One region of the Pseudomonas sp. NPDC098747 genome, then DNA from elsewhere that is predicted to be linked to it. Evidence: riboswitches for the same ligand, from Rfam matches in the RefSeq annotation. Region 1 holds a riboswitch; each other region holds the start of a gene.
The links. Region 1 has a riboswitch for cobalamin ahead of cobW (cobalamin biosynthesis protein CobW). Riboswitches for the same ligand answer to the same signal wherever they lie in the genome.
Positions count from the first base shown of each region.

Region 2: another riboswitch for cobalamin. It lies ahead of cobO (cob(I)yrinic acid a,c-diamide adenosyltransferase); the one in region 1 lies ahead of cobW (cobalamin biosynthesis protein CobW).
Region 3: another riboswitch for cobalamin. It lies ahead of ACIQVE_RS22780 (ABC transporter substrate-binding protein); the one in region 1 lies ahead of cobW (cobalamin biosynthesis protein CobW).

Region 1 is NZ_JBIWAL010000005.1:59,196-61,458, forward strand. Features, by position in the region: gene cobN (cobaltochelatase subunit CobN) at 1-21, opposite strand, end outside; gene cobW (cobalamin biosynthesis protein CobW) at 25-1,095, opposite strand; cobalamin riboswitch at 1,195-1,407, opposite strand.
Region 2 is NZ_JBIWAL010000036.1:33,088-35,350, forward strand. Features, by position in the region: gene ACIQVE_RS20180 (cobyrinate a,c-diamide synthase) at 1-385, opposite strand, end outside; gene cobO (cob(I)yrinic acid a,c-diamide adenosyltransferase) at 382-993, opposite strand; cobalamin riboswitch at 1,074-1,301, opposite strand; gene ACIQVE_RS20190 (hypothetical protein) at 1,465-2,049, shown strand; gene ACIQVE_RS20195 (PQQ-dependent sugar dehydrogenase) at 2,116-2,263, shown strand, end outside.
Region 3 is NZ_JBIWAL010000047.1:7,128-9,390, forward strand. Features, by position in the region: gene ACIQVE_RS22775 (FecCD family ABC transporter permease) at 1-215, opposite strand, end outside; gene ACIQVE_RS22780 (ABC transporter substrate-binding protein) at 212-1,225, opposite strand; cobalamin riboswitch at 1,367-1,561, opposite strand; gene ACIQVE_RS22785 (diguanylate cyclase domain-containing protein) at 1,784-2,263, shown strand, end outside.

The DNA of each region.
Region 1 (2,263 bases):
CTGTGTCCTGAGCAGGTGCATGGGTTAAACGCTGAGCGCAGCGCGCAGTTGCGCTTCGAGTTGCACGGCGTCGAGTTCTTGGCCGATCAACACCAGACGCGTGACGCGCGCTTCATCGGCGCCCCACTGACGGTCGAAATGCTTGTCGAAACGCGTGCCCACGCCTTGAATCAGCAAACGCATCGGCTTGCTCGGGATTGCCGCGAAGCCCTTCACACGCAGGATGCCGTGCTTGACCACCAGTTGCGTCAGCGCGTCGAGCAACAGGCTTTCGTCGGCTTGCGGCAGTTCGATGGAGATCGAATCGAAGGCGTCGTGATCGTGGTCATCGTGGTCGTCATCACCGTCGTGGTGATGATCGTGATGGCTGTGGCGGCTGTCGATGTGTTCTTCGGAACCGGCGCCGAGGCCGATCAAAACGTCCAGCGGCACGCGACCACTGCTGGCCTCGATGATCTTCACCGCTGGCGGCAGCTCTTCGGCGACTTCCAGGCGAACGCGCGCGAGGTCTTCAGGGCTGATCAGGTCGGATTTGTTGAGGATGACGAGGTCGGCGCTGGCCAGTTGGTCGGCGAACAATTCGTGCAGCGGCGATTCGTGATCCAGATTCGGGTCGAGTTTGCGCTGGGCATCGACCTGATCCGGGAACGCGGCGAAAGTGCCAGCGGCCACGGCTGGGCTGTCGACCACGGTGATCACCGCGTCAACCGTGCAGGCGCTACGGATTTCCGGCCACTGGAAGGCTTGTACCAGCGGTTTTGGCAAGGCCAGACCGGAGGTTTCGATGAGGATGTGGTCGAGGTCGCCGCGACGGGCAACCAGTTCGCGCATCACCGGGAAGAACTCTTCCTGCACCGTGCAGCACAGGCAGCCGTTGGCCAGTTCATAAACGCGGCCCACGGCCTCTTCTTCGCTGCAACCGATGGTGCATTGTTTGAGGATTTCACCGTCGATGCCCAACTCGCCAAACTCGTTGACGATCACCGCGATACGACGGCCCTGAGCGTTGTCGAGCATGTGCCGCAGCAACGTGGTTTTGCCCGAACCGAGGAAGCCGGTGACGATGGTGACAGGGAGTTTGGCCAGTGTTTTCATCGGTATGCCCTTTGGCAAGCGGCGGGCATACGGGACGAGAACCGGCCACGCGCGTGCGTGCCTGGAGAGTTCGCCACCGGATCACCCCGCCCGGTTGAAATTGAGAATCTGTGACGAGGCAGGTCTCCTGGCTGACGGCGTTCAGGCGCTGGGCCTGGCATTCGCTGCGCCTTCCCGCGGGCTCAGTGGACTGAGCTTGCAGTGGCGTGGCAGCGAACATCACCGTTCACAGTTGCGGGGGCAGCCGCGGCATTGACCGCGTTCCCTTCTTAGCTTCGGCATCGCCGAAGAACCTCGAAGGCGCAAGGCTACGCATGGTGCAGTGGCGGGTCAATGTTTGGATAGGGGGCATATCCGTTGCTGCGGGTGCTGCCGCTGGCGGTTTCGCTCTTACAGCGAGTCCCTTTTTCAAACGCCAAAAAGGAACCAAAAGACTTTGCCCCGCCGTACGGCGCTTCGCTGAGGCTCAGTGTTCCCTCGCTACGGTGGCCATCCGGGGGCAGTCGCCTGCGGTTTGCTTCGCGGCACCTCCTCTCGATGGATGCGGCTTCGCCGCACGGCGCTGCGCGCCTAACCCCCGGATGAACACCTTCGCTCGGTCTGCCGAAGGGGGCTAAGAGCAAGAGCAACATCAAAAGCCAGATCAAAAGCCAGATCAAAAGCCCCTCACCCTAGCCCTCTCCCTGAGGGAGAGGGGACTGACCGAGGCGATTGGGCGAGGTGCGCCGACGTGGGATACCGAGTCGAGTATAAGTTTTGAAACCAACAGAAATCGGCCCCCTCTCCCTGGGGAGAGGGCTGGGGTGAGGGGCAAATTCACCACAAATCAAAAGCCGAACGCATTGCCTTTCACCACTCAACACAATGAGCGTTAGCTCGAGTGCAGCTCTTGATCTCAAGGCCCCGTCGGCAGGCTGAGTGGAGGGATTGATCCGGGGGTGGGAGCGCAGCGACCGTTTGGCGAAGCCAAACACATCGAGAGGAGGTGCAGCGCAGCAAACCGGAGGCGATGCGCCCGGATCAGTCCCGGAGCGAAGGAACCCCGAGCCCCAGCGAGCGGGCCGAACGTCAGGGTAAAGCCTTTTTGGTTACTTTTTCGGCGTCTGGAAAAAGTGACCCGCCGTAAGGGCGGAACCCTAATCAGCCCCACCCGCAGCAACGGATCCAC
Region 2 (2,263 bases), on a different contig from region 1:
CAAAGGTCTGCGCCATCGCGGTGCCGTCGATCACGCCGAGCACCGGTACGCCGAAATGTCGCGCCAGGTCGGCGCTCGACGGCGTCCCGTCAAACAGCCCCATCACGCCTTCGATCAGAATCAGATCGGCTTCGGCGGCGGCTTCCCACAACAGGCGACGACTTTCCTGCTCGCCGACCATCCACATATCGAGTTGATAAACCGGCGCACCGCTGGCGCGCTCGAGGATCATCGGATCGAGAAAATCCGGGCCGCACTTGAACACGCGCACCTTGCGCCCTTGATTGCGATGCAAACGGGCGAGCGCGGCAGTGACGGTGGTCTTGCCCTGACCGGAGGCCGGCGCGGCAATCAATACCGCCGGGCAGTGACGTGGCTGATTCAAAGTTCAACGCCTTTCTGCGCTTTGATGCCGGCCTGAAAGGCGTGTTTGAGCACGCCCATTTCGGTGACCGTGTCGCCCATCTCGATCATTTCCGGCTTGGCCGCGCGACCGGTGACGATCACGTGCTGCATCGGCGGACGCGCCTGCAAGTCGCTGAGCACCTGATCAAGGTCGAGGTAGCCATGCTTGAGGGCGATGTTCAGTTCATCGAGCACCACCAGACCGATCGACGGATCGCGCAGCAACTCGCGGGACACTGCCCACGCGGCTTCGGCTGCGGCGATGTCGCGTTGGCGATCCTGAGTTTCCCAAGTGAAACCCTCGCCCATCACATGAAAGCGCACCTGCTCGGGGAAGCGGCGGAAGAACAACTCCTCACCGGTGCTGTTGCGTCCCTTGATGAACTGCACCACACCGCACTGCATGCCGTGACCCATTGCGCGGGCGAGCATGCCGAACGCCGAGCTGCTTTTGCCTTTGCCGTTGCCGGTCAGCACCAGCACCAGGCCGCACTCGTCGGGCGAGTTGGCGATGCGTTCATCAATCACGGCTTTTTTGCGCTGCATACGCGCCAGATGGCGCTCGTCACGCTCGGGGGAATCAGTCATGGGGGAGCTCTCCGTTGAGGCTGGATAACGGCGGGCAGGCACAAGAATAGACGGCAAAAAGCCTGGCATCGCCCACCGTGATGCCGTTGGATGAATCAGGCCGGTCTCCGGGCTCATGAGCGGCGTTTCGCCTGACTGCGCGCCTTCCCGCTGTTGAGCAGTGGCACAAGACGCAGTTTTTACTCATTTACCGTTGCGGGGGCAGCGCCGGGATCGTGGTTGTTCTTCGCTTGAAGACAACCCTCACCGGCTTCCCTGTTTCACTCTGTCGACGCAGGTCACAGAGCACCTGAAACAAGCCGCGAAGGTTAGAGGGTTGGGGGTGGAGCGTCAATTAAAGAGGGGGTCATCGAGCGAATAACTGCCGCCGATCAATTAACCGACGCCAATCTTGTGCCACGCTGAAACAAGTGATATCAAAGAGCCATGCTTTTACCGAAAAAGCACATCACAACAATAAGGATGATTACGATGCAAGGCATGATCATCAGCAATCCGCGCCTGGAATTCCTGCGCCCGGTGCTTGAACGCTGGTTTGACTGTATCGACCGTTACAACGCCGTGCGCGGCGACAGTGACACGCCCTACTGGCATGACGAGAAAGCCAATCTCGGATTGCTTTCTGCCGCCGCCTGGATGGCGGAGTTTGTGACACTGCACGACACCGGCACCCGCAAGCAGAACGAGGAAGGCGAGCGCAATGCCCGCGCCGACCTGTTCCTGGCTGGCACCGAAGATCGCGCGTTTATCCAGGCCACGCAACGCTGGCCACGCGTCAACAATCTAAACCTGACCCAAGCCCTGCTGGACATCACCAACGACGCCAAACGCATCAGCTACGCCAGCGACCTCAAGCTCGGCTGCCTGTTTGTCGCCCCGCAAAAAGCCCAACACAGCGCCAGCCCGGAAGAATTGCAGGACATGGTCGACGATCTGCAAAAGGAACACACCTGCGCCGTCGCCTGGTATTTCCCCTACGCCTATCGCAAGTTGCGCAGCGAGGCTGGCAATTACCACCCGGGCATTGCCGTGTTGTTCAAAGAGGCTCGTGGCTGAGCATTTGAACCATCGGGCTTGCGCGCGCCTCTATGACTAGGAATGCATTCATAGGGAAGATCAGCAATGCGCAAGCCCCAGCTCGTTTTCGTCATCGCCCTCGCCGGAGGGCTCGCCGCCTGTGGTGAATCGTCCAGCCTGCAGGTCACCGACGGCACCGGCCCGTCACCGAAACTGCCCGAACCAAACAAAACCCTGATCCCGACGGTGAATA
Region 3 (2,263 bases), on a different contig from region 1:
CAAGCAGCAGCCACCAGCGCGCGCGTCAGGCGATAGTTCCAGACGATGCCCTCATCGATGGGATCGAGTACATACCCGGCCGCCCACAATTTGTTGGCCAGCACCTGGAACACCACGATGGGATCAATGGTTGTCTCACCAATGGCCACACCAGCAATCACCGCTAAAAGCAGAAACGCCAGTGCAAGCACGGTGCGTATCAACGTCGTGGTCATTTGGACAGGTCGTAACCGTTGATAGCGGTGGCCAGCGCTGCGATGCCGTCGAACGTCCTCATGCTCGCCTGCATGGCCATGGCGTCGAGAATGATGATGCGGTTGTTTTTCACGGCGTCCATGTTGCGGGTCACGGGATCGCTGCGCAGGAATTCCAGCTTCTTCAGATAGTCGTCAGCCGGGAAGCGCCGGCGATCCATGCGCGCGATGATCAGGAATGTCGGGTTGGCTTTGGCGATGGTTTCCCATCCGACGGTTGGCCATTCTTCATCCGACTCCACCACGTTGCGCACGCCCAGCGTGTCGAGCATGAAGTCTGGAACACCCTTGTGCCCGGCGACGTACGGGTCGATATCCAGACTGGCACTGGAAAACCAGACCAGTGCGCTGGTGTCTTTCAGGTTCTTGTTGTGCGCCATCGCAATTGACTTGGCGAGGCTGGCCTTGAGGTCTGCGTTCAGCTGTTGAGCACGCGGCTGAACATCAAAAATCTCACCGAACTGGGTGATGCTTTTATAGATGCTGTCGATGCGAAACGGCGCAAGACGGGTGCCGTCGGCGCCGACCAGATTGTCCTTGGCCTCGCAGTCAGAGGGCATCAAATAGGTCGGAATCTTCAGTTCGTGAAACTGCTCGCGGGTGCCGACGGCGCCTTGTGGCCCGACCATCCATTCCAGTTCGACAGCCACTAGCTGCGGGCGTTTGGCGATCACCGACTCGAAACTCGGTTCGTTATCGGCCAAGCGTTCGATCTTGTCGTTTTGCGCCTTGTACTGAGGCAGCACGTCGTTGAACCACACCGAAGTCCCGACCAATTTGTCACCCAGCCCGAGCGCGAAAAGCATCTCCGTGCCGGCCTGGCCGATCGACACCGCACGGGCAGGGGCCTGCGCGAAGGTCAGCGTGCTGCCGCAGTTTTCAATTGTCAGGGGATACTGCGTCGGTGCTGCATGGGCGAGGGCGCCAAGACCCAGGCCAGCGACGAGGGCGACAAAACGAGGCAACAGCATGATGCAATCTCCATTTGAACCGTACACGGAGCCAGGGTGTAGGGTCTGGAAACACATCTCGAACGCTGCCGGATAAGCAGTGCAAGGTCGATCACCGAAGTGACGCGCACAAAGATGTCCTTCCCGGACACCCCGCCGGTTAGTGATTGTTGCTTGGCCGGCAGGTCTCCTGACTGATGCGTCATCGCCTGCTCCAGCCTTCCCGGGAGCAATCCCAGTGGCAGTTCAGAAGCAGGCTCAGCATCTACAGTTGCGGGGGCAGTTCCGTTTGATGCGTTGGGCGCATCACGGATTCCCTATTAATCCCAATTGGAAACCGGCGGGCGGCATGGTAGCCGATCGTGGCGGTTGAGGCGAACGGGCGTGCTTGTTTCAAGCATGGGGCGGCGTCAGTCGAAGGGGCGGTGGCGAATGTGCCTTTTCCTCCCTCCTATTGAGTTGCTGCAACGATTCACCACTGCTTGTATCCTTGTTCAAGAAGAGGATGCATGGCTCCAGCTATTGCCCTGACCCAATAGACGCTGGAACGGAAAACCGGACTTTCCTTAAGGTAGTAACGTGAAGCGTGATTCCCACCTGGTTGTGCTTTTGCTGCTGGTCATCGGTTGCTCCCTGGCGTCACTGACTGTCTGGAAAGTATTGGCCTCGCGAGATCGAGCACTGGAGGAGGTGGATGTCCATGGCTTGAACCTGACCCAGGCGCTTTCTACCTACTCCGAAGGGACCGTCCGCCAAAGCTCGCTGCTGTTACTCGGGCTTGTCGAACGCCTGGAAACCGAAGGCAGTGGGCCGGCACAGATTCAGCGACTGAGTGCATTGATCAACCGCCAGGAACCGTTGATGCCACAGCTCAGTGGTATCACCATCTACGATAATCAGGGACGCTGGCTGATGTCCTCCAATCGACCGATTCCGGCCGGGGCAAACAGCAGCGATCGGGCCTATTTCATACATCATCGCGATGATCCCTCCCGTGAAACCTTTATCGGTCCGCCCATCCAGAGCCGCACCAACCAAGAGTGGGTGATCACCGTCAGC